Regions from separate parts of the Nocardia sp. NPDC050793 genome, predicted to be linked through region 1. Evidence: riboswitches for the same ligand, from Rfam matches in the RefSeq annotation. Region 1 holds a riboswitch; each other region holds the start of a gene.

The links. Region 1 has a riboswitch for S-adenosylmethionine ahead of AB0H50_RS34405 (aminotransferase class V-fold PLP-dependent enzyme). Riboswitches for the same ligand answer to the same signal wherever they lie in the genome.
Region 2: another riboswitch for S-adenosylmethionine. It lies ahead of AB0H50_RS06565 (rhodanese-like domain-containing protein); the one in region 1 lies ahead of AB0H50_RS34405 (aminotransferase class V-fold PLP-dependent enzyme).
Region 3: another riboswitch for S-adenosylmethionine. It lies ahead of AB0H50_RS32090 (bifunctional o-acetylhomoserine/o-acetylserine sulfhydrylase); the one in region 1 lies ahead of AB0H50_RS34405 (aminotransferase class V-fold PLP-dependent enzyme).

The regions. Positions count from the first base shown of each region.
Region 1 is NZ_JBFAHG010000018.1:35,905-46,022, reverse strand. Features, by position in the region: gene AB0H50_RS34420 (M1 family metallopeptidase) at 1-1,176, opposite strand, end outside; gene AB0H50_RS34415 (Pls/PosA family non-ribosomal peptide synthetase) at 1,177-5,136, opposite strand; gene AB0H50_RS34410 (LysE family translocator) at 5,285-5,932, opposite strand; SAM riboswitch class IV at 6,033-6,146, shown strand; gene AB0H50_RS34405 (aminotransferase class V-fold PLP-dependent enzyme) at 6,192-7,514, shown strand; gene AB0H50_RS34400 (Uma2 family endonuclease) at 7,596-8,195, shown strand; gene AB0H50_RS34395 (flavin reductase family protein) at 8,201-8,668, opposite strand; gene AB0H50_RS34390 (YbaK/EbsC family protein) at 8,852-9,328, opposite strand; gene AB0H50_RS34385 (2-oxo-4-hydroxy-4-carboxy-5-ureidoimidazoline decarboxylase) at 9,445-9,774, opposite strand; gene AB0H50_RS34380 (crotonase/enoyl-CoA hydratase family protein) at 9,975-10,118, shown strand, end outside.
Region 2 is NZ_JBFAHG010000002.1:226,038-236,155, reverse strand. Features, by position in the region: gene AB0H50_RS06600 (MGMT family protein) at 1-558, opposite strand; gene AB0H50_RS06595 (hypothetical protein) at 607-912, opposite strand; gene AB0H50_RS06590 (PLP-dependent aminotransferase family protein) at 975-2,471, shown strand; gene AB0H50_RS06585 (CaiB/BaiF CoA-transferase family protein) at 2,778-3,878, opposite strand; gene AB0H50_RS06580 (DUF456 domain-containing protein) at 4,142-4,624, shown strand; gene AB0H50_RS06575 (hypothetical protein) at 4,777-5,724, shown strand; gene AB0H50_RS06570 (O-succinylhomoserine sulfhydrylase) at 5,863-7,077, opposite strand; gene AB0H50_RS06565 (rhodanese-like domain-containing protein) at 7,074-7,490, opposite strand; SAM riboswitch class IV at 7,506-7,620, opposite strand; gene AB0H50_RS06560 (hypothetical protein) at 7,656-8,105, opposite strand; gene AB0H50_RS06555 (FAD-dependent oxidoreductase) at 8,592-9,947, shown strand.
Region 3 is NZ_JBFAHG010000013.1:95,827-105,944, reverse strand. Features, by position in the region: gene AB0H50_RS32105 (wax ester/triacylglycerol synthase domain-containing protein) at 1-1,036, opposite strand, end outside; gene AB0H50_RS32100 (DUF3017 domain-containing protein) at 1,273-1,518, shown strand; gene AB0H50_RS32095 (homoserine O-acetyltransferase) at 1,662-2,765, opposite strand; gene AB0H50_RS32090 (bifunctional o-acetylhomoserine/o-acetylserine sulfhydrylase) at 2,813-4,141, opposite strand; SAM riboswitch class IV at 4,227-4,337, opposite strand; gene AB0H50_RS32085 (TetR family transcriptional regulator) at 4,390-5,145, opposite strand; gene AB0H50_RS32080 (MFS transporter) at 5,281-6,774, shown strand; gene AB0H50_RS32075 (NADP-dependent isocitrate dehydrogenase) at 7,136-8,353, shown strand; gene AB0H50_RS32070 (NAD(P)-binding domain-containing protein) at 8,657-9,544, opposite strand; gene AB0H50_RS32065 (helix-turn-helix domain-containing protein) at 9,742-10,118, shown strand, end outside.

The DNA of each region.
Region 1 (10,118 bases):
GTCGGCGAAGCCGGGCTCGCCGAGTTCGAGGCGTAGCGCGTGCAGGGTGAGCGCGCCGCGCTTGTACACCCGGTCGTCGAACATGCGCGTTGGTCCTGGGTCACCGATGACGATGTCCTGCGGTTGTCTGGCCAGGTTGTGCCGGGCGGCGCGGGCGAGTTGATCGGCGGAGGGCCCACCCGATGCCTCCGACCAGATCCACTCCGCGTAACAGGCGAAGCCTTCGTGCAGCCAGATGTCGCGCCACTGCCGCAAGGTCAGGCTGTTGCCGAACCACTGGTGCGCCAGTTCGTGCGCGACCAGCCGTTCGGAGCCGCGACGGCCGTCGCAGTGATTGGCGCCGAACACCGAGATGCCCTGGGCTTCGATCGGGATCTCCAGGTCGTCGTCGGTGATCACCACCGTGTACCCGCCGAACGGGTAGGGGCCGAACCGTTCGCTGAAGACCTCCATCATCCGCGATTGCCGCGCGAAGTCGTGTTCGAACTCCGCGCGCAGCCGGGGCGGCACGACCGCGTGCATCGGCACCGGTTCGTGCGCCGCGCCGACACGGTACTTCCGGTACGGCCCGATCTGGATGGTGGCCAGGTAGCTCGACATCGGCTCCGGCTGTTCGTACACCCAGGTGGTCTGGCTGGCCTTGGTTTGTTTGCGCACCAGGGTGCCGTTGGCGAGCGCGTAGTACGGGCTGTCGGTGGTGATCGAAATGCGGTAGCTGGCCTTGGAACTCGGGTGGTCGTCGCAGGGAAACCAGGACGCGGCGCCGTTGGGCTGGCTGGCCACCAGCGCGCCCTCGGACAGCTCTTCCCAGCCGACCTCGCCCCACGGCCCGCGCACCGGCTTCGGCACGCCCGCGTACTGGACGACCACCGAGAGCACACCGCCCGCCGGAATCCGCTGCTGCGGGGTGACGACGAGCTTGCCGTGCTGGTGCGTGTATCTCGCGGACTTGGCGCCGTTCACGAACACCTTCGAGACCGTCAGCGCCTGCGAGAGATCGAGACCGAAGCGCGGCTGCACCGTGGTGGTGACCGCGGTGATCTCCGCGCGGCCGGTCAGCCGGTTGCTCGCCACCTTGTAGACGAGGTCCAGCTCGTATCGCGAGACCCGATAGCCCCGGTTACCGTTCTGCGGCAGGTAGTCGTCGATGGGGTCCGTGTAGAACTTGTCCCCCATTCAGCCCTCCTCACCGGGGTCGTCGGTGCGCTGGGTCCACGGTGCGATCGGGTTGCCCCACCACCTGGTCGACGGCGGCACCGTGTCGCCGCGCATGACGAGCGAGGCGGGGCCGACCGTCGCGCCCGCGCCGAGTCCGGCGGCAGGAAGGGCGACGCAGTGCGGCCCGAGGGTGGCGCCCGCGCCGAGGGTGACGGTGTCCATTGCCATGATTCGATCGTGGAACAGATGGGTCTGCACCACGCAGCCACGCTCCACCGTGGCGCCGTCGCCGAGTGTCACCAAATCCGCCTCAGGTAACCAGTAGGACTCGCACCATACCCCGCGACCGATGCGCGCGCCGAGTGCGCGAAGCCAGAGATTCAGCACCGGCGTTCCGGTCGCGGCGCGGGCGAACCACGGCGCGGCGACCATCTCCACGAACGTGTCCGAGACCTCGTTGCGCCACACGAACGAGCTCCACAGCGGGTGCTCCTCGGCCCGGATCCGACCGACCAGCAACCACTTCGCGGCCACGGCGCTGCCGCAGGCCACCGCGCCCGCGACCAACAGCACGATGCCGCTGAGAAGGGCGGTGGGCAGATGACCGATCCGCTGCGCCAGCCAGGCCAGCGCGAAGAGCACGCCGAGCCCGATGGCGAAGGTGACCAGCACCGGGATCAGCCTGCAAGTCTCCACGATGGCCCTGGCGACGCGCAGCCGTCGCGACGGATCGAAGGTGCGGCGGGTGTCGGCGGTTTCGGAGGCGCGGCGCAGCCGCACCGGCGGACTTCCGAGCCACGAGGAGCCCGCCTTGGCTTTGGACGGCGCGGCCGAGAGCACGGCGACAAGTCCGTTCTTCGGCACCCTTCGGCCCGGCGCGGTCATGCCCGAGTTGCCGAGGAAGGCGCGCTTGCCGACCTTGGCCTCGCCGATGCGCAGCCAGCCGCCGCCGAGTTCGTAGCTCGCGATCATGGTGTCGTCGGCGAGGAAGGCGCCGTCGGCGACCGTGGTGAACTTCGGCAGCAGCAGCACGGTCGACGCCTCGACGTGCTTGCCGACCTTCGCGCCGAGCAGCCGCAGCCAGAGCGGCGTCAACAGGCTGGCGTAGAGCGGGAACAGGAAGGTGCGGGCCGAGTCGAGCAACCGTTCGGTGGCCCAGGCCTGCCAGCCGACGCGGCTGCGCACCGGGTGGTAGCCCTCGGTCAGCCCGATGGCCAACAGGCGAACCAGAACGATGGTCGCCGCGGCGTACACGCCGAGCGTGACCAGCACGGCCACCGGCAGCATCGCGAAGGCGCGCACCAAACCGTCGGTGAGCGTGGCGGTATCCCGCACCCACCAGGCCAGGAACACGCCGCCCGCGCCGAGGCCGAGGATCGGGAGGGATGCGAGCGCAATCGAGGTGATGCCGAAGATGGCGACCCAGTGCGGTGCGCGCGCCGGCGTGTGCGAGGGCCAGCGGTGCCGCGCGCGGCCGACCTTGACCGCGGGGGAGCCCGCCCATTCCTGTTCGGCCTTGACTTTGCCGGATACCGCCGACCCGGGCGCGACCTCGGCGTTCTTGCCGATTTTCGTGCCGGGCAACAGGATCGAGCGTGCGCCGATCACCGCGCCGGGCCCGATGACGATCGGACCGATGTGCACGAGATCGCCGTCGATCCAGTAGCCGGAGAGGTCGACCTCGGGTTCCACGCTGCACCCGTCGCCGAGTTCGAGCATCCCGGTCACCGGCGGCAGCGTGTGCAGGTCGACGCCGTTGCCGATGCGCGCACCGAGCGCCCGCGCGAAGGGCACCATCCACGGTGCGCCGGACAGGTTCTCGGCGCCGCTCGCCTCGGACAGCCGCACCGCCGCCCACAGCCGCAGGTGCACCGAGCCGCCGCGCGGATAGCTGCCGGGCACGATGCCGTGCAGCAGGACGCGCGATCCCGCCACGCACAGCGCCATCCGGCCGGGCGGGGTGATGAACAGCAGGAACGCGATCAGCGCCCACCACCAGGACAGCCGGGGCAGCCAGGGCAGCGATCCCGACCACGCCGCGATATTGCCGACGATGGCCAACCAGGTCAGCCACTGCAATCCGGTCAGAGTGGTCAGCGGCACCGTGGCGAGCACCTGCACCCACTGCGCGATGCGCGGGGTGGGGCGCACCGTGCGTTCCTCGACCGCGGCGGCAGGGGCGCTGGCGTCGAGCAGCTCGGCCAGCGCGCCCAGGCGTGGGTGGTCGTAGAGATCGGCGACGGCGATGCGCGGATACCGCTCGCGCAGCGCGGTGACCAGCTGGGCGGCGGCGAGGGAGCCGCCGCCGAGGTCGAAGAAATCGGTGTCGGGGCCGGTGGCCTCGGCGCCGAGGATGGCGTCCCACAGTCCGGCGACCCAGCGCGCGGTGGGGGAGAGACCGTCGCCGTCGGAGTCGGTGGACTCGGCTTTGGGCAGCGGCCACGGGAGCGCGTCGCGATCGACCTTGCCCGACGTGCGGGTCGGCAGTTCCCCGACTACCGCGAGGCGCGGCACCAGCGGTGCCGGTAGCTGGTCGGCGAGCAGCTCGCGGGCGGCGTGCACATCGAAATCGGCGTCCGGTCCGGTGAGATAGCCGACCAGGATCTTGTTGCCCGCCTTGGTGGTTCGGATCGCGGCGGCGGCGCCGGTGACGCCGGGCAGATGCTGGAGCGCGTTGTCGATCTCACCGAGTTCGATGCGGCGGCCGCCGAGCTTGATCTGGTCGTCGGCGCGGCCGAGGAAGACGAGCCCGGCGCTCTCGTTGCGGACCAGATCGCCGCTGCGATAGGCGCGTTCCCAGCCGAGGGTGGCGAGCGGCGCGTATTTCTCGGCGTCCTTGGCCGGATCGAGATAGCGGCCGAGACCGACGCCGCCGATGACGAGTTCGCCGGATTCGCCCTCTTCGACGGGGTTGCCCTTGGCGTCGACCACGGCCAGATCCCAGCCGTCCAAGGGCAGGCCGATGCGGATCGGCGGCTCGCCGGTGAGCAGGGCCGCGCACGCCACGACGGTCGCCTCGGTGGGGCCGTAGGTGTTCCACACCTCGCGCGTCGAATCCCCGCTGCCCGCAAGGCGTTCGGCGAGCTCCGGCGGCACCGCCTCGCCGCCGAAGATCAGCAGCCGGACCGGTTCCAGCGCCTCGGCGGGCCAGGTGGCGGCCAGCGTCGGCACCGTCGAGACGATGCTGATCTCGCGGCGAACCAGCCAGGGGCCGAGATCGGCGCCGGTGCGCACCAGCGCGCGCGGTGCAGGCACCAGGCACGCGCCGTGCCGCCAGGCCAGCCACATCTCCTCGCAGGAGGCGTCGAAGGCGACCGAAAGACCGGCTAGCACCCGGTCGCCGGGACCGATCGGCGCGTCCCGCAGGAAAAGTCGCGCTTCGGCGTCGACGAAGGCGGCGGCGCTGCGGTGGGTGATCGCGACGCCCTTCGGGGTACCGGTGGAGCCGGATGTGAAGATGATCCACGCGTCGTCTTCGGGGCCGGGCGGCGCGGATCGGCTTGCGGTGGTGGATGTTTCGGTGCGGGGGTGAATGCCGTCGGCGGTGGCGACGGCGCTGACTTTCGCCTCGCCGAAGACCAGCCGGGCCCGCTCGTCGGGATCGTCGGCGTCGACGGGGACGTACGCCGCGCCCGCCCACAGCACGGCCAGAATCGTGACGTAGAGATCGCTGCTGCCCGACGGCATTCGGACGCCGACCCGGTCGCCCGCCCGCACGCCCGCCGCGACCAGCTCGGCGGCGCGGGCCTCGATCGCGGCGAGCAGTTCGCGATACGTGATGAGGATCTCGCCGTCATCGAGTGCGTGCGCGTCGGGATGGGCCCGCGCGGTCGCCGTCAGGATGTCGACGAGAGTCCGTGGCGGGGGTGCCGCCGCGCCGCGCAGCAGGGGGTCGGACAGCGCTTGCCCGGTCGTCGGGCTCTCGCCCACCGCGGTTTCTACCTGCGGCTGGAGCATCACGTCCGACCCACCTCTCATAGCCCTGCCTTGCGTTTCCCGACCGTTGTTTCACAGAAGGGTTACCGATTGGCAAACGCCACGGTGACCAACCGACCACGGTACCCGCGGTATCGGTGAATCTCCTGGCGTGGCAGCGGCGTGCGGTGTGACTTCGATCGGCGCGTTGTCAGGCCGCCGACGCCGCGGTCCCGAGACCGAGCGCGGTGAGGATCCCTGCGCTGGCTTGCTCGAGCCGATCGCGGACTTTCGGGCTGCGCAAGAACGCCACCGCGCGGGAGGCGAGCAAGGCGAGCAGGATCATTTCGACGGCGGCGACGGTGCATTCGACCGCACCGAGCGCGAGGGTGTTCAGGAACGTGACTTCGGTCATGAACTGCGGCAGCACGGCCAGGTAGAACAGACCGACCTTGGGATTGAAAAGACACGAGACGACGCCGGCCGTGAACGCCGAGCGAACCGTGGGCGCACCGGCTTTCGCGTCGCCTGCCCGCGTGCCGGAATCGAGCACGGCATCGGAGTGCGTCCGTCGCTTGCGCAACTCAACCAGCGAGCGAATGCCCAAGTACACCAAGTAGATTCCGCCGACGACCTTCAGCGCGCGATACGCCGTCGCGGACTGCTCCAACAGCGCGGCGACACCCGCGGCCACCATTACCGCCCACACCAGGCCGCCGAGCGCCGAACCCACCGCCGCGGCGATGCCGGGGCGGGCGTCCACGATCGAAAAGCGCAGTACCAGAAACGAATCCGGCCCCGGCGTGAGTGACAGCAGGACGCACAGGCCGATGAAGCCGATCAGCAGGGAGGACGTCACCCGTCGAGTGGAACGCAGTTCACCTCGCGGCGCAACCGGCTTTCGGGCCGCGGAATCCGGCGGTTGACAGAGCGGCGGGCGGTCTGTCAGTCTCGGGACAGGTCATGAGTGCCAGCGTCAAGCCCCGGCTAGCTGGTCGGCAACCCTCCTCCGCGGTGGGGTGCTCCGGGTGACGACCTGGCCGCCGTCCGTTCGGACGCGGCAAGCGCGGACTCGCCGAATCTCCGGTTGCGAGTCCCTGAGCCGATGGGATTGCGTGATGATTGCTGTCGTGGACCAGACCTGTGCTGCCCTCGCCCGGGTATCGGGTGACGATCTGCCCGTGCCGCTCGTCCAGGGCGGAACCCGCACTTACGCGAACTTCGACTACGCCGCGAGCGCGCCCGCGCTGGCGGAGGTCATCGACCGGATTCAGCGGCTGCTGCCGTACTACGCCAGCGTGCATCGCGGTGCGGGCTATGCCTCGCGCATCTCCACCGAGTGCTACGAGGCCGCGCGCGGTTCGGTCGCCCGTTTCCTCGATGCCGCCGACGATCAGGTGGTGGTGTTCACCCGCAACACCACCGACTCGCTGAACCTGCTCGCCGCGTGTGTCCCCGGCGACACGGTGGTGCTCGACATCGAGCATCACGCCAATTTCCTGCCATGGACGCGCAACGGTCGTCGCCGCGTGGTGCGCGCCGCCGATACCGTCGCCGAGACCATCCGGTTGCTGGTGGCCGAGCTGTGCAGCAAGCCCGCCGCGCTGCTCGCGGTCACCGGGGCCTCGAACGTCACCGGCGAGGTGCTGCCGCTGGAGCGGCTCGCCGAGATCGCGCACCAGTGCGGCGCGCGCATTCTGGTCGACGCGGCCCAGCTCGCGCCGCACCGGCGAATCAGCCTGCGTGAGAAGGGGATCGACTACCTCGCGTTCTCGGGTCACAAGCTGTACGCACCGTTCGGCGCGGGCGTGCTCGTCGGCCGCCGCGACTGGCTCGACCGGGCCGAGCCCTATCTTGCCGGCGGCGGCGCGGTTCGCTCGGTGAGCGCCGAGGAAACCGAATGGGCGCCCGCGCCGCAACGCCATGAGGCGGGTTCGCCCAACGTGCTCGGCGTGGCCGCGCTCGCCGCCGCCTGCGACGCGCTCGCCGCGATCGACCCCGATGCGTTGATCGCCCACGAGCGCCTGCTCGCCGACCGCCTGCGCGACGGACTGTGCGCCATCCCCGGCGTCGAGACGCTGCGCATCTGGTCCGACAGCCCCGACTCGGTCGGCATCGTGGCCTTCACCGTCGCCGGCTTCGCACCCGGTCACGTCGCCGCCTACCTCTCGGCGGAACACGCCATCGGCGTCCGTGACGGCCGCTTCTGCGCGCACCCGCTGCTCGCCCGCCTCGGCCTCGACGGCGCGCTGCGCGCCAGCATCGGAGTCGCCACCACCTCCGCCGACGTCGACCGCCTCGTCGCCGCCGTGGCCACCCTCGTCCACCACGGCCCCTCCTGGAACTACGCCCAGACCGACGGCCTCTGGAACCCCACCCCCGAAACCCGGGCCTTCACCGCCGACCCCGCCACCGGCGCCGCCCCCTGCCTGATCGCCTAGGGCGCTGGGCGTCGCGGCCCGTTCGGAGCGGTCTCGGCGGGATAGTATCGGCGAGACCGTTTCCCGATCCGAGGTGGACCGATGAGCATTCTGCCTGCGTGGGCAACCGATCCGGGTGCGTTGCTCATCACGGAGGCGGACTACGACACGCTGCCGGAGGACGTGCAGCGGCAGATCGAAGTCGTCGACGGTCACGTCATCTTCTGCCGCAGTGGCAGTTTCCAGCACAACAATGTGGCCCGGCGGCTGGCCAATGCTTTGGAGCAGGCGCGTCCGGCCGAGCCGTGCACCGGTGTCGTCACAGATTTCGAGATGCACTACGTCAACGGCAGGCCGGGCAGCCCGGGGTTCTCCTTCCGCAGGCCCGATGTGGTGCTGCACCGGTGCGTCGAGGAGGACCGCAAGCTCACCACTGCCGATGCACTGCTGGTCGTCGAGGTCGTGTCGCCGGGCTCGGAGTACACCGACACCGTCGACAAGCGGGCCGAGTACGCGCACGAGGGGATTCCCCTCTACCTGGTGGTTCACCTCGACGCCGACGGGCGCGTGAAGATCGTTCAGGAGTATCGGCTGGACTGGGCGAGTCGCACTTATCGGCTCGCCGAAACGCACCAAGACGCACTGCGACTCACGGGCCCGTTCCCCATGGACGTCGCGTTCAAGGAGCTGGACGGCGCTTGAGTCGCTCAGTCCTCCAAGGAGGACGGGCGGTGGTAGCGGCCGTTGTAGTAGAGCAGGGGTGCGGCGGCGGGCTTTTCGTCGGTGTTGTCGTGGACGCGAGTGGCCAGGCCGACGACGAAGGTGTGGTCGCCGATGGGGATGAGCTGCTGGACCACGGCGCGGATCCAGATCGGGGTGCCGTGCAGGACGGGTTCGCCGGTGTCCAGGGTTGTCCACAGGGAGCGGTCGGTGAAGCGTTCCTCGGCGGTGCGGGCGAAGCGCTTGGCGATGTGCTGCTGGTGTTCGCCGAGGAAGTGGATGACCACGGAGTCGGCGTCGAGCATCGCGGCCATGCTGGACGAGATGTGCGCGATGTTGAACGACACCAGCGGCGGTTCCAGCGAAAGCGAGGCGAACGAGGTGGCGGTGAAGCCGACCGGCCCCTTCGGGGAGCAGAGCGTGACCACGGTGACGCCCGCCGGATAGTGGCGCATGGACGCGCGGTACTGCTCGGCGGTGATTCCGCTCAGATCGTCGGGAATCCGGATGCCGGTATGCGGGGGCGGTGCTTCGGTCACATGACGAAGCTACGCCCGATCCGCGTGCGCCGGGCCGGGCAATTGTTGTTCGATTGCCGTTCGCCCCGGAAATCCGCAGGTCGCGAGAGGATGTGAGATTCAGTCCACATCGATGGGCAGCCCGGCCGTGATCCGGACCAGCTCGCGGAAGGACGTGCGGAACAGCGTGTTCGGATGTCCGCCCGCCGCCCACACCTCCGGGTGTCTGGCCAGCGCGTTGTCGACCCAGGTCGGTAGGTTGGTGGGATGTCCGACCGGCGCGACGCCGCCGAGCGGCTGACCGGTCACCTCGCGCACCAGGTCGGCGGGCGCGCGGGTGAGCGTGCCTTCCAGCCGCGCGCCGGTCTGCGCCAGATCCACCTGGTGCGCGCCGGAGACCAGCAACAGCACCGGGTCGTCATCGAGCAGGAACACCAGCGATTTGATGATCGCGCCCACCTCGACTCCGAGGGCGCGCGCCGCGTCGGCGGCGGTGGGGGTGGGTGTCGGCTGGCTGAGGATGACGCCGTGATGGCCGCGCGCGATCAGTGTGTCCGCGACTCGGCAGGCGACCGGAGGTAGCTGGGCCCTGCTCATGAATCCAGAGTAGGCGGACCGGCGCGTCCGTTCCGGCCATGCGCGAATTCTCGGCGGAGTTCGCCCGGCTCGGCCCGGCGAACGATTGCGGGCGGTACGCGGGACGGGCGTGTCGCTCAGTACTCCGGATAGCCCTCGGCCGGTCCGAGCATCGTGGTGATCCGCTCCCTCGTGATCCGCGCCAGCTCGCTGACGCATCGTGGATCACCGCACGAAATCCCTTCGTGGACAACGGCGTCCAGCGCCCGATCCAGATCGGCGGGGGAGAGCGCGAGCAGCTCGACGTCGGCCTTGGCCAGCAGCGCGTCCCGATCCGGATAAGGCCGCGCGTCCGCGAGGGTGACCGCCCAGGTGACGTTGCCGCAGCATTCGAACATGGCGTGTACGGCGCGACCGTGCGACAGGGTGTTGAAGCGGTCGAGGCCGATTCCGTGATGCATCAGCATGATTGCCTCCCAACCCGGTGCGTTGGTTTGCTGACGGGACAATGATCCGCCTCCTCCAGAGGTGGGAACCAGTGCGATGCAGATGTTTTGCACAGGATTAACAGACCGCGCCGAGCCGCTGACGGACCGCGCCCTGTCCCGTTCCGCTGCCGCCGCGGATCCGCCGGACCGGCCGGGTGCGGAGCGTATACGCTGTACAAATGACTGATTGGCAGGCTTTCACCGTCGAGACCAAGGACCACGTCGCGCAGGTGACGCTGACCGGTCCCGGCAAGGGCAATGCGATGGGCCCGGATTTCTGGCGGGAACTTCCCGAGATCTTCCGCGGGCTCGACGCGGATCCG
Region 2 (10,118 bases), on a different contig from region 1:
TCAGAACAGCGTCGGCTCTCCGAACCCTGGCGTGCGCTCGATCTCCAGCAGGCGTTCTTTGGTGGAGATCCCGCCCGGCGCGGAGAACCCGTGCAGCGCATTGTCCGCGGCGAGTACCCGATGGCACGGGATGATGAGCGGAATCGGGTTGCGCCCCAACGCTTGACCCACCGCCTGCGCGCCACCCGGCGCGCCGACGCGGTTCGCGACCTGGCCGTAGCTGAGGGTGTGGCCGGGGGCGATGGCGCGGGTCACCGCATAGACGGCGCGGTGGAACTCCGGGAGCGCGCTGGTGTCCAGCGGGATCCAGCGCAGGTCGTCCAGTTCGCCGGCGAGGTGGGCGCGGATGCCCGCTATGGCCTCGGCGATCACGGGGGTCGGCGCGCCTTCCGGCACCTCGGCGCCGGCACGTCGCCGGGTGATGCGGGCGCGGGTGGCTTCCCGGTCCGCCTCGGGCAGTTGGAACCGGAACACGGCGTCGCCGCTCCAAGCGATCGCGCAGACGCCGATCGCGGTGTCGAACAGCGTCGCGACGGCCGGGCGAGCGGACTCACTCATACCGTCAGTGTGCACCCGGGCACCGACAAAACCCATGGGCGGCATAGATCAGGCCAGTTTTTCAGAACTGGCCTTAAGCGTCCTTCGGCTCACGCTGTGGGCTCGCCGCACCGCGGCCGCCAGCGGAGCGCGCGACGGCGAAAACTCCGGCTCCGGCTCGTCGCCGCGGCCGCGCATCGCGGCGAGATCCGCGTATTGCCGCAGGTCATCGTAGTGCGTGAGGCGGGCGTCGGCGAGCGAGTCGACCGGACGGAACCGCTCGAGCTCGAACAGGTCCTTGGTGCGATTCGGCGCGTAGTGGTAGATCGCGTAGCTGAACGCGGTGACGACGAGGAAGGTGAGCAGGGCGGTCATACTGGACACGTTCCGCCAACTGGCCTTGCGAATAAATATCCAATCCCCCAATACTGGACTGTATGGCGACACGAGTGATCGGCGCGGCCAGCCTGGCGCGCGACTTGGGCAGCTGGCGCAGCGCCGGTGACGACGACCCGGCGCGCCGCGCGGCGCGTCCGGCGTACCTGGCCCTCGCGGAGGGCATCCGGCTGCTCATCCACGACGGCCGCGCGCCGCTCGGCGTCGCCCTGCCCAGTGAACGCGACCTGGCCGGCACGCTCGGCGTCAGCCGGACCACCATCACCTCCACCTACGCGCTGCTACGCGAGCACGGCTACCTGATCAGCCGCCAGGGTTCGCGCAGCACCGTGGCGTTGCCCCCCGCCGTGCCGCACGACGGCACCAAACCGGCGCGCAGCATCCTGGCGCTGATGGCGCAGCCCGAGCTGACCACCATCGACATGACCTATGCCGCGATGGCCGCGCCGCGCGAGATGCAGGACGCGTATTCCGATGCGCTGCAAGGCATTCCGGCCTACCTCGGCACGCACGGCATGGATCCGGTCGGCGTGCTCGCGCTGCGCGAGGCGGTGGCCCGCCGCTACACCGAGCGCGGACTGCCCACCGAGCCCGAACAGATCCTCATCACGCTCGGCGCCCAGCACGGCCTGCGCCTGCTGCTCAATGTGCTGACCGCACCGGCCGCCCGGGTCTTGATCGAGCACCCCACCTACCCGAACGCCATCGAGGCCATCCGCGATGTCGGCGCGCGACCCGTCCCGGTTCCGCTGCTGCCGGAAAGTCCGCGCTCGGGTTGGGATCTGGACGGAATTCGCAGCGCCGCAAGGCAAACCGCGGCCACCTTGGCGTACTTGGTGCCGGACTTCAACAACCCGACCGGCATGCTGCTCGACGCCGAAGGGCGCGCGGAACTGGCCGCCATCGCGCGCGAGACCCGCATGACGGTCGTCGTAGACGAGTCGATGGTCGACCTCGGGCTGGACGTGGACACCCTGCCGCCGCCGGTCGCCGCGTTCGCCAAGGGCGCCGAGATCATCACGATCGGTTCGGCTTCCAAGTCGTTCTGGGGTGGTCTGCGGGTCGGCTGGATCCGCACCAACCAGACGCTGATCACGAAACTGCTCGGCATTCGCTCCACCGTCGACCTCGGCACTCCGGTGATGGATCAGCTCGCCACGGTGCATTTGCTGGAGCACGCCGACACCATTCTCGACCGTCGGCGCGATCAATTGCGCAGTCAGCGAGCCGCTTTGCGCGCCGCGCTGGCCGAAGAGCTGCCGGAGTGGCGGATCAGCTCCGGGGTGGGAGGGATGTCGGTATGGGCCCAGCTGCCCGCTCCGGTGTCCACCGCGCTCGCCGCCACCGCGCCCAATCACGGCGTATTGCTCGCCGCCGGACCGCGTTTCGGCGTCCAGGGCGCTTTCGAGCGGTTCCTACGTCTGCCGTTCACGCACCAAGAGGGCGATCTGCGGCTGGCGGTGAAAGCCGTTGCCTCCGCTTACGAGGCACTCACTCCCCGCGCCGCCGATCCGCTGAATCCGTTGACCTGCTATTGATTTCGCGAGCTGGTACCTGGTCGGGCGGGTGCGGCCCGGTGTGGTCGTCCGGCGCGATGCGTGCGTGGCCTGGTGGTCGTCCGGCGCGATATGTGCGTGGCCTGGCGTGGTCGCTCGATCGAGGTCAACGCGTCCGTCATGGTCGCTCGAACGAATCGAAGCGCGGCATACGGCGAGCGTCGGTATGCCGCGAATTGCTATGCCGCCAATGTCGCACGCCGCGCATTGCCGCAGCGGACCGATCGGCGGTGCGCGACAGGCGAATGCCCCGTGGTCGGTCGGCCACGGGGCATCCGCAACGAAATATCAGTCCGCCCAGACGGATTCGATCGGCGTCGCCTCGGTCGGAGGCGGCGTCGGGATCGCGGCCGGGGTGCGTGAGAAGCGCGGCGCGGGCGCGTGCTGCACCACGCCGTCGATGTCGACCAGCCCGTTGCGCGCGGCGATGTGCGCGTTCTCGGTGGCCTCGGTCAGCGTCAGCACCGGAGTGGTGCAGGCGTCGGTGCCCTCGAAGATCGCGGCCCACTCGTCGCGGGTCTTGGTCTTGAACTTCTCCGCGAACAGCTTCTTCAGCTGATCCTGGCCGTTCGGGTCGATCTGCATCGGCAGACCTTCCTGGTCGATCTCCAGACCCTTCAGCAGCTCGGCGTAGAACTGCGGCTCGATCGCGCCGACGGCCATGTACTTGCCGTCGGAGGTCTCGTAGGTGTCGTAGAAGGCCATGCCGGTGTCGAGCAGGTTGGTGCCGCGCTCGTCGGACCACAGGCCGACTCCGCGCATGCCCCAGATCATGTGCGAAAGGGCAAGCGCGCCATCGATCATCGCCGCGTCGATCACCTGGCCCTTGCCGGAGCTCTGCCGCTCCACCAGCGCGGCGAGGATGCCGAACACCAGGAACATCGAGCCGCCGCCGAAGTCGCCGACCATGTTCAGCGGCGGCACCGGGCGCTCGCCCTTGCGGCCGATTGCGTTCAGCACGCCGGTCAGTGAGATGTAGTTGATGTCGTGACCGGCGCGGTCGGCCAGCGGGCCGTCCTGGCCCCAGCCGGTCATCCGGCCGTAGACCAGCCGCGGATTGCGCGCAAGCGCCTCGTCGGGGCCGAGGCCCATGCGCTCGGTGACGCCGGGACGGAAGCCTTCGATGAGCACGTCGGCCTTCTCGATCAGCCCGAGCACCTTCTCGATGTCGGCCGGGTCCTTGAGGTTCGCCTCGATGATGGTCCGGCCGCGCCACTGCGGACGCTCCATGAACCCGGGCAGCAGATTCGGCCGCTGCACCCGCACCACGTCGGCGCCGAGATCGGCCAGCAACAGCGCGGCGTGCGGACCGGGGCCGATACCGGCCAGCTCGACAACTTTGATGCCCGCGAGCGGGCCCTGCTCGGTGGCGGTGGATGGTGTGGTCACGCCTTACCTCGGTTCGTCGTTGATCCCTGCGCACCGCCCGGCGGTGCGGTCCCCCGGGCATCGCCCGCGGATGTATTGACAGTATGACAATAACGCCGCCACTTTCTATCGGAACCCTCCGTCGTGCACCGGACGGCCCGGTAGGCGAGAATCCCAGCAGCGTGCCAATGCGCGGAAACGGGAGGGAACCAAGCGGTGAGCGAGCGAATCATGGGTCAGCGGGTCAGGCACGTGCCGAAGTCGGGCACCAGCGAGGCGCGGGCATGAGCGTGTGGGGCGAGGTCGTCATCGGCCTCCTGATCCTGGTCGGACTGCTCGGCATCATCATCCCGATCCTGCCCGGCGTGATCCTGGTCTTCGGCGCCATCCTTGCCTGGGCGATCATGACCGGCGGCGCGACGGCATGGACCGTTTTCGCGATCAGCACGGTCTTCCTGGTGCTCTCCGGGATCATCAAGTACACCTGGCCCGGTCGCAAGATGAAGGACGCGGGCGTCTCCAACCGAGCCCTGCTCCTCGGCGCGGTGCTCGGCATCATCGGTTTCTTCGTCATCCCGGTCGTCGGCCTGTTCGTCGGTTTCGTCCTCGGCGTATACCTCTCCGAACTCCAACGCCTCGGCCGCAACCAACCCGCCTGGCAGGCAACCAAACACGCCCTCAAGGGCGTAGGCCTCTCCATGCTGATCGAACTCCTCGGCGCCCTCCTCGCCACCGCCACCTGGATCACCGGCGCCTTCATCGCGTAGTTCCCACACATCCCACATACGCCTCGCATAGCCAGTGCCTGTGTGAGGCGTATGAAAAGTATGTGGCGCCCAGGTTATCCCCAGGCGGGAGTTGTCCACAGGTGCTAGTGGATCAGGGGAGGACACGTGCGCGAAGGGTGCAGGATCGAGCCATGGACGCACCCTTCCCTGTTTCCCGATGTCGTGCGGTGGCAGCGGGGTTCACCGATCGGGAACTGCACGGACCAAAATGGCGGAGGGTGCACCGCGGCGCGTATATCCAGGCGAAGCAGACCGAGGGTCTGTGCCTCGAAGAGCGCCACTTGGTGCTGACTCGAGCCGTCGCGGCGGGCGCGAGTCACGAGGCGGTGGTGAGCCACGTGTCGGCTTCGGTCGCGCACGGATTGACGCACTGGAACGTCCCGATGGGCCAAGTCCATCTGACGCGCGATCGGTCCACGGGCGGCCGCGTTACCCGTCGGGTCACGGTGCATGCGACGCGCATCGAGCCGGACGAGGTGGTGCGAATCGACGGACTGCGGGTGACCAGCGCGGCCAGAACCGTCATCGACCTGGCTCGCACTGTCCCGTTCGAACAGGCGGTAGTCATCGGCGACAGCGCACTACGGCTCGGAAAGACCACGCGCGCCGAACTATCCGGCCAACTCGCCCGCGCGGCAGGGCGCCCGGGGGCACCCGCCGCACGTCGGGTCGTCGAGTTCTTGGACGGTCGCTCCGAAAGCGCGGGCGAGTCACGCAGCCGCGTCGTCCTGGATGTCGCGGGCCTGCCTCGTCCGGAACCGCAAGCCGTCCTCGAATCCCCGAGCGGGCGATTCATCGGACGCGTCGACTTCCTCTTTCCCGCCCTCGGCGTGATCGGCGAATTCGATGGCTTGATGAAATACGGCGCGGCCCTGCGCGGCTCGCGCACGGCGGAAGAAGTCGTCGTCGCCGAGAAGGCCCGCGAAGACGAGTTGCGTGCTTTCGGCTGGCTCGTCGTCCGCTGGACATGGAGCGACCTGGACACCCCTGCTCCCTGGCTGGGCCGCCTCAGGCGCGCCGCGACGATCGGCAACCCCGCCCACCTTCTCGGCACCTGGGTGCCAAGCGAGCGAATCTGATGTCGCCACACACCTTGCACACGCCTCACATAGGCGCTGGCTATGTGAGGCGTACGCAGGGTGTGTGGCAGCAAGTTGTCGGCACGAAAGCAAGAGCCGCCCAGCGTTTGTCGGCGCTGGGCGGCGTGCGCGAGGCCCCTAGCTCAGGGCGTGGTCGAGGTCGGCGAGGAGGTCTTCGACGTCCTCGAGGCCGACGGAGATGCGGACCACGCCGTCGGAGAGGCCGATGGTGGCGCGGCCCTCCGGGCCCATGGCGCGATGGGTGGTGGTGGCCGGGTGGGTGATGAGGGTCTTGGCGTCGCCGAGGTTGTTGGAGATGTCGATGACGCGCAACCGGTTCAGCACCTCGAAGGCGCGCTTCTTGCCCTCGTCGGCGGGCGCGTTCAGCTCGAAGGTGACCACTGTGCCGCCGCCCGACATCTGGCCGCGCGCCAGGTCGTACTGCGGATGCGATTCCAGGAAGGGGTATTTCACCCAGCTGACCGATTTGTTGGACTCCAGGAAGCGCGCGATCCGCAGCGCCGACTCGGTGCTGTGGCGCACCCGCAGCGGCATCGTCTCCAGACCCTTGAGCAGGGTCCACGCGTTGAACGGGCTGAGCGCGGGGCCGGTGTGGCGCATGAGTGTCTTCACCGGTCCGTCGATGTACTCCTGCGAGCCGAGGATCGCGCCGCCGAGGACGCGGCCCTGGCCGTCGATGTGCTTGGTGCCCGAGTACACGATGACGTCCGCGCCGAGTTCGAAGCCCTTCTGCAGCAGCGGAGTGGCGAAGACGTTGTCCAGCACCACTTTCGCGCCCGCGGCGTGCGCGAGCTCGGTGACCCGGCGCACGTCGACCAGGGTCTGCATGGGGTTGGCCGGCGTCTCGAAGAACACCGCGGTGGTCGGCACCGACAGCGCCTGCTCCCACTGGTCGAGGTCGTCACCGTCGACGAACACGGTCTCCACGCCCCAGCGCGGCAGGATCTCGTTGCACACCACGAAGCAGGAGCCGAACAGGCTGCGCGCGGCCACCAGCCGATCACCGGCGCCGAGCAGCGCGCCGAGCGCGGTGAACACCGCCGACATGCCGCTGGCGGTCGCGAACGCCGCCTCGGCGCCGTCGATCAGACGGATCCGCTCCTCGAACATGGCAACGGTCGGGTTGCCGTAGCGGGAGTAGACGAAGTGCTCCACCTCGCCGGTGAACGCCGCCTCGGCCGCCTCCGCGCTTTCGTAGACGAAACCGGAGGTGAGATAAAGCGCCTCGGAGGTCTCCTCGAAGCCGGAGCGGCGCAGGCCGCCGCGTACGCCGAGGGTGGCGGGGCCGACGCCTTCGGGCAGCGGCTTGTCGAATGCGCCGCCGGTGATCACGACTGCCGCCAGGGCAAGCCGGTGGCGCGCCAGCCGGTCGCGCCGCGATGTCCGGACGTGTCGAGCGAGCCCTCGAAGCCCTCGATGACGTTGTAGGACGGTCCGATGCCGAGCTGGGTGGCGACGGTGGCCGCGTGCGCCGAACGCTGGCCGGAGCGACACAAGAAGACGACGGGCGCCTCCGGGTCGCGGCCCTCCAGCGCCTTGCTCAGCTGCTCGGTGAACTCCGGGTTGCGCGCGCCGGTGCCGTCCACCCATTCGATCAGCACGGTGGGCCGCTCGATCGAACTGGTGTCGGGCACTCCGACGAAGCGCCACTCCGCCTCGGTGCGCACGTCCACCAGGACGGCGGCGGGGTTGTCGCGCAACACCTCCCACGCCTGCTGCGGGGTGATGTCACCGGCATAACTCATCTGGAACCTCCTGTGAATCCGCACTTGCCGCACCAGGTTCGGTGCGCGGCCAGGTCGTCACCCGGAGCACCCCACCGCGGAGGAGGGTTGCCGACCAGCCAGCCGGGGCTTGGCGCTGGTTCTCATGACCTAGTGACTGAGATTGCCTGCACCGAGGTCACCGTGTCAAACATTGCAGACCAGCCATTTGCCGTCCGACCTGGTGAGGTTCCAGGTCGCGGTGTGCTCCTTGCCGTCGACCTTCGTGGTCACCGTGGCCTTGGCCCGATCGCCGTTCATGGTCTGATCGGTGACGGCGATGAGTTCGATTGTCTTGCCGACGCCTTCCTGCCCGGCCAACGGCGACTTGGCCGGGTCGAAATCGGGGCAGCCCGTACCGGGTGGCGGCACCATGTCGGTGTTGTTGGCGCCCTCGACGAAATTGCCGACCGCGCTCGCGATCTTCTCGGCCTCTGTGACATTTTTCTCAGCGGGCGAGAGCACTCCGCCGAGCCCGATGGCCACCAGCACGACGACGGCGAACACGGCCGCGCCCAGGAACGGCGCGATGGAACGCTTGTCGGTCTGATCGACGACGATCGGTTCGCTTTCGTCGGGGGAATGCTGCTCGGTCATGGATCGATCATCCCTGGTCGGCGCGGGTATCCGACGCCCGGCCCCGTCATTGGCCGCGCGGACCCCGTACCGGCCCGAACGACGCCGCTATGGTGGAGAAGGGGGCGAACCGGTACGACGCTCGCGCAGGTGGGCAGCCAGCCGGTTCGCCGCACCGGCGCGGGTGATCACGGGCGGCACCGATAGAATCGCGAGATTGAGATCTGCTGCCGTAGCCATATGGCAGTGCACCGTCGTAGCGACCTGGGGACCGTGGAGCCACGAGCCAGCATCACCAGCGCTCGTGGCGCAGGGTGCAAACAAGCGGTCCGTCAACTTAGCCTAAGCTAAGACGGACGCCATTGAACGTTTCGACCATAAGGGTGCGCGTAAGAGATGACCGAACAGAGTGCAGCATCAACGAGCGGTGTTCCCGGGCCCTCCGTGGTTACGCAGGCTGCCTCCTCCGGGCCTGACGCTGACACCGCGGCGACCCGCCCGCTCCGCATTGCGATCGTGGGCGCCGGACCGGCCGGGATCTACGCCGCCGACGCGTTGATGAAGTCCGATGCCGACGTGAGCATCGACCTGTACGAGCGTATGCCCGCTCCGTTCGGGCTGATCCGCTACGGCGTGGCTCCGGACCATCCGCGAATCAAGGGCATCATCACCGCCCTGCACAAGGTGCTCGACAAGGAGCAGGTGCGCCTGCTCGGCAACATCGACTACGGCACCGACATCACCCTCGACGACCTGCGTCGTTTCTACGACGCGGTGATCTTCTCCACCGGCGCCAACGCCGACCGCGCGCTGCCGATCCCGGGCATCGATCTGGACGGCTCCTACGGTGCGGCGGACTTCGTGTCCTGGTACGACGGGCACCCGGACGTGCCGCGCTCGTGGCCGCTGGACGCGGAGAAGGTCGCGGTACTCGGCGTGGGCAACGTGGCGCTGGACGTGGCGCGGGTGCTGGCCAAGACCGGTGACGAGCTGCTGCCGACGGAGATCCCGCCGAACGTCTACAACGGACTCAAGGCCAACAAGGCCGTCGAGGTGCACGTGTTCGGCCGCCGCGGCCCGGCGCAGGCCAAGTTCACCCCGCTGGAGCTGCGCGAACTCGACCACTCGCCGACCATCGAGGTCATCGTCGATCCCGAGGACATCGACTACGACGAGGGTTCGGAGGCCGCGCGCCGCCACTCCAAGCAGGTCGACATGGTCGCCAACACCCTCGAGCAGTGGGCCATCCGCGATCAGGGCAACCGCCCGCACAAGCTGTTCCTGCACTTCTTCGAGTCCCCGGCCGAGGTGCTCGGTGACGAGAACGGCAAGGTCGTCGGTTTGCGTACCGAGCGCACCCAGCTGGACGGCACCGGCAACGTCAAGGGCACCGGGGTGTTCAAGGACTGGGACGTGCAGGCGATCTACCGCGCCGTCGGCTACCTGTCGCAGAACATCAACCAGCTGCCGTTCGACGACCAGGCGGGCACCGTGCCCAACGAAGCGGGCCGCGTCATCGCCGACGAGAACGCGGACGGCCCGGCGCGCTACCTGCCCGCCACCTACGTCACCGGCTGGATCAAGCGCGGCCCGGTCGGCCTGATCGGCCACACCAAGGGCGACGCCAACGAGACCATCGCCTGCCTGCTGGACGACGCCCCCGGCTTCGCCCCGGCCGAGAACCCGGACCCGCAGGCCGTCCTCGAATTCCTCGAGGGCAAGGGCATCCCGTTCACCACCTGGGCGGGCTGGTACCGCCTCGATGCCCACGAGCGCGCACTGGGCGAGCCCGAGGGCCGCGAGCGGGTCAAGGTCGTCGAGCGCGAGGACATGCTCCGCGCCAGCGAGCCGCACAAGGTGTGAGCAGGTTTACCTGCTGAGGTGTAGTTCTCCGCTTGTGCACCTGCCAACGGATGAGACCGGGTTGTCTGTGCGCCGTCTACGCACAGGTTCACCGCCCCTGGCTGGTGAACCTGTGCGTAGAGCGTGCACGAGCAGCCCGGTCTTTCCCGTTGGAGGTACCCATCCAGAGAA
Region 3 (10,118 bases), on a different contig from region 1:
CGCGCGCCAGGGTCGCGTCGATGCGAATGGATGCGACGTTGTCGAGCGCAGGGCGTGTGGTGTCGACCGGCACGGTCGCCACATGGACCAGGTTCCGTCCGCCACGCTCGCGGATGCTGGACCTCCGCAGGTCCACCGGCATGCCGACATGCGTTACGCCGCGCGCTGCGCCGGAGACGGCGACCGTGTAGTTCGCCCATATATCGGCGCTCAGCGCCAAGTAGAGGTCGTTCACCCCGCCGCCGTGGCGGTGCGCCAGCTCTTGGAAGCGCGAAGCGTCGACGTCGACGAGGTAGGACCTGCGTGAGCGAGTGGTCGGAGTCGGTGCGCGAAAGTCTTGCCAAGCACGCACGGTTCGGCGCGCCCGCTCTCGAATCCCGGGTTCACGGGCCTGGCGCGAGCTCCGGGTGTGAGTCGCCGCGGGTGTTTTCACGGCCGAATCGGCCGCGGCTACGGTGGTGGAGGGAACGCTTCGATGTTCGATGTTCGCGCTGCGTCCGCTCCCGGTGCCCGCCGACAACGCGAGCGCCCAGAGTGCACCCATCGTCGCGCCGTCCGCCAAAGCGTGGTGCATTTTGATCACGCACATGGGCGGCATATCCGACCCGCACAAAAGTGTGAACGACCACGGCGGCTCACCGTCCGGCCATGCCGCGCTCTGGATGGCGTCGACGATACGCATCATGGTCGATGAATCGGATCCGTCCGGTAATTCACGTCGCGTCACATGATGTCTGATGTCGAAATCATCCGTCGTGATCCAGGTTGGGACAGTCAGATCGAGCGCTGTCGGCTTGATTCGCTGACGCAGCCTTTCGGTGATCGAGCTGACGATGTCCAATTTTCCGATCAGACGATCGAAATCGGGTTCACGTTCGAGCTCCAGTAGACACATCATCGATGTGTTCCCGTTGATGTACTTTTCCATGAAATAGAACTCGGCATCGACGGTGCCGAAACCAGTCCTGGTCGACAAATTATCCTCCCCCGGATCGAAGCGCGCCTCAGTGGCGTCGAAGATCGCTTCTCGCGCCATGAATATTGGCACAAGAACATGGAATGGGTAAGCCCCCGAAGGGACTGTGTCGAGGATCACTCGATGCCCATGTGTGGAGGTGCGGTCGCCGAGACGGGCGGCGTCTCGAGGCCGGAGCGGGTGGGGGTGGCTGGGGTTCGTCTGCAAGAATCGGTGCCGTGACCGATGTCGACACGTCCGCCGGACGACACGCAGGCGGTAGCCGTGCCGCGCAGTTCCTGCGCTGTCACCTGCCGATGGTGGCCGTGGCGCTGGTCGTTCTGGTCGCGGTGGTGTTCGTGGCCTCGGATCGCTGGCGTCGCGGCGCGTTGTTCTTCGGCGGTGCGACGCTGCTGGCCGCGACCTTCCGTCTGTGCCTGCCGTCCACGCGGGTGGGCCTGCTCGCGGTGCGCAGCAAGCCGTTCGACGTCGGCGCGCTGAGCCTGCTCGGCTCCGCCATCGTCTTCCTGGCCGCCACCATCAACACCCTCGGCGTCGGCTGATCCCACAGAGCATTTCGACGCCGCACAGCGCCACTGCCTGTGCTGACTGTGGGCCGGCGAAACGAGGCATGCGAAAGTTGCTGCCTCCCATCTGGTCTCGTGCGGCGAGAGTGTGTTCTGATCCCTGCGGCCGGAGACTGTGTCTACCGGTTCTCGCGCGCCAGGCGCATGGTCTCGATGAGCAGCTTGGAAACGGCCGCGGCCTCGGTGAGGAATCCGTCGTGGCCGTCGCGGGAATGCACTACTTCCAGTCGATCGCAACCGGGTAGTGCGTCGGCCAGTTCCTGCTGGGTGCGCAGCGGATACAGTCGGTCGGAGTCGACGCCACCCACCACGCAGGGCACCGGCGTCGCGGCGAGCGTCGCGTCGATTCCGCCGCGTCCGCGACCGACATCGTGCCGGTTCATCGCCTCGGTGAGCAGCACGTAGGTGGCGGGATCGAAACGCTTGCAGAGCTTTTCGGCCTGGTGGTCCAGGTAGCTCTGCACCGCGTAGCGGCCGCCGCGCCACGGGTCCTCCGAGCCCTGCGCCCGGTTCTCGAAGCGGTGGTCGAGTTCGCCGTCGGTGCGGTAGGTCAGGTGCGCGATGCGGCGGGCGATGCCCATGCCGGTCATCGGCGCGCGGCCGGTGTCGTGGTAGTCGCCGCCCCGCCAGTCCGGGTCGGCCTTGATGGCCGCGATCTGGGTGGTCTGGGTGCCGATCTGGTCGGCGGTGGCGCGAGCGCCGACGGCGAGCACCAGCGCGGCGGCCACCCGCTCGGGCGCGCCGATCATCCACTCCAGCACCCGCATGCCGCCCATCGAACCGCCGACCACCGCGGCGAGCCGCTCGATGCCGAGCAGATCCAGCAGCGCGGCCTCGGCGGTCACCTGATCGCGGATGGAGATCTCCGGGAAACGCGAGCCCCACGGCTTGCCGTCGGGCGCGGTCGAGGACGGTCCGGTGCTGCCTTTACAGCCGCCGAGCACATTGGTCGCGATGACACACCATTCGTCGGTGTCCACCGGCGCGCCGGGCCCGACCATGCCCTCCCACCAGCCGGGCTGCGAGTGCACGTCGTCGGGCGTGCCGACGACGTGCGAGTCACCGGTCAGAGCGTGCTCGACGAGCACCACATTGTCCAGGGCGGGGGACAGTTCGCCCCACCGCTGCACCGCGAGGTGCACGTCCGGGATCACCGCGCCGCTTTCCAGCCGCACGTCCCCGATCGCGATCACGCCCGGCCGTCCGTCCGGCGGCGGCAGCATGTCGACTCCGGACACCGGGCGGGCGGGGCTCTGATCGGTGCTCACGGTCACGTCGTCGCCGCCGTGAATCCGGCGCGCAGATCGGCCAGAATATCGTCGATTCCCTCGATGCCCACGGCGAGACGAACCAGTCCCGGGGTGACGCCGGAAGCCAGTTGCTGCTCGGGCGTCAGCTGGGAGTGTGTGGTCGAGGCCGGGTGAATCACGAGGGAGCGCACATCCCCGATGTTGGCCACGTGGCTGTGCAGGACCAATGCGTCCACGAACTTCTTGCCCGCGTCGACGCCGCCGCGCAGTTCGAAGGAGACGATCGCGCCGGTCCCTTTCGGCGCCAGCCGCTTCGCCCGCTCGTGCCATGGCGAGTCGGGCAGTCCCGCGTAGAAGACCGCTTCGACGGCGGGGTGCTCCGCCAGGAATTCGGCGACCGCTTGCGCGTTGGCGACGTGGCGCTCGACACGCAGGCTGAGCGTCTCGATGCCCTGCGCGATGAGGAAGGCGTTGAACGGAGAGACCGCCGCGCCCAGATCGCGGAGCAATTGCACGCGGGCCTTCAGTGCATACGCGGGTGCGCCGAGATCGGCGAAGACCGCGCCGTTGTAGCTGGGGTCCGGGGTGGTGAAACCGGGAAAGCGGGACTCGCCCTTGTCGTCGCGCACCGTCCAGTCGAAGGCGCCGCCGTCCACGATGACGCCCGCGACGGCCGTGCCGTGCCCGCCCAGGTACTTGGTGGCCGAGTGCACCACGATGTCGGCGCCGTGCGAGAGCGGCTGGATCAGGTACGGGGTCGCGACCGTGTTGTCCACGATGAGCGGGATCCCGGCGGCATGCGCGACCTCGGCGATGCCGGGGATGTCGAACACGGCGCTGCTCGGGTTGGCGATGGTCTCGCCGAAGAACGCCTTCGTGTTGGGCTGGATCGCGGCGCGCCACTGCTCGAGATCGTCCGGGTCGTCGACGAACGAGACCTCGATGCCGAGCTTGGGCAACGAGTAGCGGAAGAGGTTGTAGGTGCCGCCGTAGAGGTGCGGGCTGGACACGATGTGGTCGCCCGCGGAAGCCAAGTTCAGGATCGCGTAGGTCTCGGCGGCCTGGCCAGAGGACAGCAGCAGCGCCGCGACGCCGCCTTCCAGGGCGGCGATGCGCTGCTCGACCACGTCCTGGGTCGGGTTCATGATCCGGGTGTAGATGTTGCCCGGTTCGGCGAGCCCGAACAGCGCGGCGGCGTGGTCGGTGTCGCGGAAAGCGTAGGAAGTGGTCTGGTAGATCGGCAGCGCGCGGGCGCCGGTGCTCTGATCGGGCGCTTGGCCCGCATGGATCTGCTTGGTCTCGAAGGACCACAGGGCAGGATCGAACTCGGCCGCGACGGGGTCGGTCATGTCATGCTCCACAAGAGTTGTTCGCCGGAACCAATAAATCGGGAATGCGGTCTATCCACAACAACACATTTCCGGGAACCTCCTGACAGCGCGCTTGCCCTCGACCTTCGAGGGCCCGGTCATCACCCGGAGCACCCCACCGCTGCTGGAGGGTTGCCGACCAGCGAGCCGGGGCTTCGCGCTGGCACTCATGACCTGACGGACATGGTAGCTGGCGGGCGGTCAATGACCGAAATTCGTTGCCGATCTCACTCCGGTGATTCGGCAGGCGGTTCCGCGCAGACCCGCATGAACTCCGCGTACGCGTCGAGCAGGGTCGCCCGCGACGCGCGCACCGCGTCGGCCGGATCGCCGTCCATGATCAGCTCGCCGTGCGCGTCCATCGCCAAATGGCACAGCATCTGCCAGGTGGAGACGATCAGCCGGACGGGCAGCGCCCCTTGTGTGGTGTCGAGGCGCTCGGCAAGCACCGCGGTGATGGCGTCGGATTTGTTGTCGGCGAACTCCAGCGCGCGGCTGTTGACCGAAGGGCAGTCGCGCGCGATCCGCTGCATCTGCTGAAACCTGCGGAACGAGACCGGCGAGTTCTCGGTTGCCGCGTCATCGATCACCCGCAGGTAGGCATTGCACAGTGCGCGCAGCTCGTTGCCGCCGCACGGCTCTTCTCGCAACTTGTTGGCAACCATCTCACCGAAGTCGAGGACGGGAGCGAGGACGATGTCCTCCTTCGTCTCGAAGTAGCGGTTCACGGTGCGCGGCGAGACATCGGCCGCGTTCGCGATCTGCTCGACCGTCGTCGCGTCGAAGCCCTGGGCGTCGCAGAGTTCGAGCGCGATGTTCGTGATCCGCATCCTGGTCTGCTGCTTCTTGCGCTCGCGCAGGCCGATCGGGCGTTCGCGCATCGCGGTCTCGGCGCAGTCTCGGTTCGCGGGCGCGGCGTTGTCCCCGGTCACGGCGCGATGATCGGCCGTGGTCGGGCTCGTCGGCGTCGGTGAGTCGAGCATCTCCCCACTGTAACGCAGATCCCACATCAACTGTCAGATCCAGGCAAATGTCTGACTGCGACATTTTTCTATTGACGCCAAATGTCGCGCGATGACAGGATTGCTCCACGCCACTTCCGAGGATGAGGAGACAAAGTGAGCGAGACTTCGACAGCCGTGCACGTGCCGGAGGACCGGCGCGACTCGGCCCGCTGGCTGGCATTGGGGGTGATCGGTCTAGCCCAGCTGATGGTGGTCCTCGACGCGACCATCGTGACGATCGCGCTGCCGTTCGCGCAGCGCGACCTGGGCATCAGTGAGGGCGACAAGCAGTGGGCCCTCACCGCATACACGCTGATCTTCGGCGGACTGCTGCTGCTCGGCGGCCGGCTGGCCGACTATCTCGGCCGCCGCCGGATCTTCCTGGTCGGCCTGATCGGTTTCGCGGGTGCGTCGGCGCTCGCGGGTCTGGCGCAGAACGGCGTCCAGCTCTTCGCGGGCCGCGGACTGCAGGGCGCCTTTGCCGCGCTGCTCGCGCCCGCCGCGCTCGCACTCGTCTCGGTGACCTTCACCGAGGCGAAGGAGCGGGCTCGCGCCTTCGCGGTGTTCGCGGGCATCTCCGCAGGCGGCGCGGCCATCGGGCTGATCGCGGGCGGTGCGCTCACCGAATACGCGTCCTGGCGGTGGACCCTGCTGGTCAACACTCCGATCGCGATTATCGCGCTGGTCGGCGCGCTCGCGTTCGTGATCAAGGACGTGCCCGTCGCGCGGACCGGCGGCTACGACGTGCCCGGCGCCGTCACGGTGACGGCAGGTCTGATCGCCATCGTGTACGGATTCAGCCGCGCCGCCGAGCACGGCTGGACCTCGGGCGGCACCCTCGGGCTGCTCGTGGCCGGGCTCGCCCTGCTGATCGCGTTCGTCGCGATCGAGCGTCGTTCGTCGAATCCGCTGTTGCCGCTGCGCATTCCGGGCGAGACCAATCGCGGCGGCGCGCTGCTCGCCGCGTTGCTCATCCCCATCGCGATGTTCGCGATGTTCCTGTTCCTGAGCTTCTACTTCCAGGTCACGCTCGGCTACTCGCCGCTGAAGGCCGGTGTCGCGTTCCTGCCGTTCCCCGCGGGCATCGCGATCTCCGCGGGCGTCACCAGCGCGCTGCTGCCGAAGCTCGGACCGCGGCCGCTGATGGCGGCAGGCGCCGCGCTCGGCGTGGTCGGCCTGATCTGGCTCGCACAGCTGAGCTACGGCGACAGCTATGCCGCGGGCGTGCTGCCCGCCCAGGTGCTGATCGCGCTCGGCATGGGACCGCTGTTCGTCGGCATGCAGGCGGTCGCGCTGCACAAGGTCGACGAGGCCGACGCCGGTGTCGCCAGCGCGTTGCTCAACGCGGCCCAGCAGGTCGGCGGCGCGGTGGGCACCGCGCTGCTCACCACGATCTCGGTGCAGGCGGCGAAGGACTACTTCGCCGACAACCCGGCCGTCGACAACCTGGCCGCCCGCGCCGCCATCCACAGCTACGACATCGCGTTCTACGTCGGCGCCGGCTTCTTCCTCGCCGCGATCCCGGTGATCGCGCTGATGATCAAGGCCGGACCGGAGAACTTCGCCGAGGACGCGGAGGAGGGCGCTCGCATCCCGATCGCGGTCTGATTCGGACCGGGCATGGCCCGCGCATCGCTTCCTCGGGATCCGGTGCGCGGGCCGTGCCGCATCCGGCGGTCGTCCGGCTTCCGCCCAGGTCGGAGGGCTCGATCACCCCGAGATGACATGATGGAGAAAGTGGTTGGGGTCACATGCGGGCTACTCGTCGGTAACCCGTCACGGAGTCCGCACAGTGGCCCCTCCCCGCGCGGTGAGATCGTCGGCAGCAGTACGCTTGTCTTGCTTGCACCACTTGTCCCGCAAACAACGCGGTACATATACGTTGTCTGTTGAACAGCTGGGGTCCGCTCACAAGCGTGTTCGCCTGGCCGTGCAATAAGGGCACCATCCTAGGAGGACACGAAGATCCATGTCCAAGATCAAGGTTGAAGGCACCGTCGTAGAACTCGACGGTGATGAGATGACCCGGATCATCTGGCAGTTCATCAAGGACAAGCTGATCCACCCGTACCTCGATGTGAACCTCGAGTACTACGACCTGGGCATCGAATACCGGGACAAGACAGACGACCAGGTCACCATCGACGCGGCCAATGCGATCAAGCAGCACGGCGTCGGCGTGAAGTGCGCCACCATCACGCCGGACGAGGCCAGGGTCGAGGAGTTCGGCCTCAAGAAGATGTGGCGCTCGCCCAACGGCACGATCCGCAACATCCTCGGCGGCACCATCTTCCGCGCGCCGATCATCATCTCCAACGTTCCGCGACTGGTTCCGGGTTGGACCAAGCCGATCATCATCGGCCGTCACGCCTTCGGCGACCAGTACCGCGCCACCGACTTCAAGGTCTTCCAGGGCGGCACCGTCACCCTCACCTTCACCCCGGACGACGGCAGCGAGCCGATCGTGCACGAGGTCGTGAAGATGCCGGAGGACGGCGGCGTCGTCATGGGCATGTACAACTTCAAGAAGTCCATCGAGGATTTCGCGCGGGCGTCGTTCAACTACGGCCTGCAGCAGAACTACCCGGTGTACATGTCGACGAAGAACACGATCCTGAAGGCCTACGACGGCATGTTCAAGGACACCTTCCAGGAGATCTTCGACACCGAGTTCAAGAGCCAGTTCGACGCGGCGGGCCTGACCTATGAGCACCGTCTCATCGACGACATGGTCGCCTCCTCCATGAAGTGGGAGGGCGGCTACGTCTGGGCCTGCAAGAACTACGACGGCGACGTGCAGTCCGACACCGTGGCCCAGGGCTTCGGTTCGCTGGGTCTGATGACCTCGGTGCTGCTCACCCCGGACGGCAAGACCTGTGAGGCCGAGGCGGCACACGGCACCGTCACCCGGCACTACCGCCAGCACCAGCAGGGCAAGCCGACCTCGACCAACCCGATCGCGTCGATCTTCGCCTGGACCCGCGGCCTCGAGCATCGCGGCAAGCTGGACAACACCCCCGAGGTGATCGGCTTCGCGCAGACCCTCGAGGATGTCGTCATCAAGACCGTCGAGGGCGGCCAGATGACCAAGGACCTCGCGCTGCTCGTCGGCGGCGACCAGGGTTACCTGACCACCGAGGAGTTCCTCGGCGCGCTCGACGCGAATCTGGCTCGCGCACTGCGCTGAGTGTATTCGAGACCGAGTGCATTCAAGACCGAGTGCACTCGAGGCTGAGCCCATTCAGGGCTGAGTCCATTGCACCGGGGCCGGGCGCGATCCGTCCGACCCCGACCGGCGCTGGGACATCCCAGCGCCGGGTTGAACCGGGCACCCGCCCACCTCGCGGTGGAACGGGTGCCCGACGTGTCTCCGGAAGCAGATCAGCGGAATCCGACGACGACGGCGCGGCCTTTGTGGGCGCGGCGAAGCCGGAAGCGCTGTGCGTGCCGGTCGAGCGCCGTTGTGCCGCAGTTCATTCGGGCGCCGCTGTCAGCGGCCGGAGGGCACCGTTGCGTCGAGCAGTCCGGCGAATGCCCTGGTGAAACTGGCGGTTCCGTGCCCGCGTTCGACCTCGGCGTCGAACAGCCGCTGCAGCGGATCGAGCAGATCCGTTGGCACGCCCTGATTTCGGCTGGTGGCGCGGATGTCGGCGAGCCCCGTCGCGTTGACCGCGAGATCGGAGAAGTTCACCGGGAACTCCCGCGAGTCGATCTCGGCGGCCAGTGTCGGCAGCATGTCGAGCAGCGAGCGCAACCAGGGCACCAGGAACGCGTCGGTGAAATCCACCGCGGAGACCTGCTCGGTGTGCACCATCGCCGTCGCCTGGAAGAACCCGCCGAACAGGCCGTACATCCCGCCGAGCACCGCCATGTCGTGCAGCGCCGCGAGGCCCGCGTCGGTCCCCACGTACTTCGTCGCGCCCAGTTCCCTTACGACGTCCGCGAATTCGGCCTCCGCGTCGGCCGCGCCGCTGTAGACGAGCAGCGTATCGGGTGTGCCCAGCGTCTGCGGGACGCCGAAGATGCCGCCGTCCAGCAAGCGCGCGCCGTGCTCGGCGAGCCGGTCGGCCAGCTCGCGCGCGGTGTCGGGCCGTCCGGTGGCGACGTTCAGTACCGTGCGTCCGTTCAGCGCCTCGCCCAGCGGGGTCAGTTGGTCCCCGGCGGCCGCGGTGTCGGCGAGCACCGTGACGATCAGTTCGCCCGCCGCGACCGCGTCCACGACGTTGTCGGCGCGCCGTGCGCCCAGTTCGTCGAGGTGAATCGCCTTGCCCGGCGTGCGATTCCACACCGTGGTCGGGTATCCGTTGCGCAGGAAGACCTCGGCGATCGCCGTGCCCATCCGTCCGAGACCCAGCACGGTGACCGATGCCTTGCTCATGATTCCTCCGTCGTGTCGTTCTGTCGGGTGGGCGCCCGCCGACCAGTCTTCGCGCTCGGGCCGCCGAGGTGTGAGTGGCAGAACTGACGCCGATCGAACTATTCCTGCCATACACTCGGAGGCGTGAGCGAACGCAGTGAGCGAATCATGTGCCAGCGCGCAGGCACGCCAGAACCGAGCGTCAGCGGGGCGCAGGCATGAGCGGTCGAACTGTCGCCATGGCTATTGCCCCCGGCGCGCTGCACCCCTGGGATCTGTACGAATTAGGCGTCGTCGCATCGATTTTCGGCACACCGCAGCCGGATCTGGCCGACCCCTGGTACGAGCTGAAGGTGTGCTCGATAGCGCCGGACCAGCAGATTCAGCCGATCGGCTTCGGCGCCTTTCTGCGCGCCGAGCACGGCCTCGACGACCTGCTCACCGCCGACACCGTGATAGTTCCCTCGGTGGCCCACGAGTGCGTCACTGCCGAACGCGAACTGCCACCCGAACTGCTCGACGCGCTGGCGGCCGCGCATCGCGGTGGCGCGCGCATGGTCGCGCTCTGCGACGGCACTTTCGCGCTCGCGGCGGC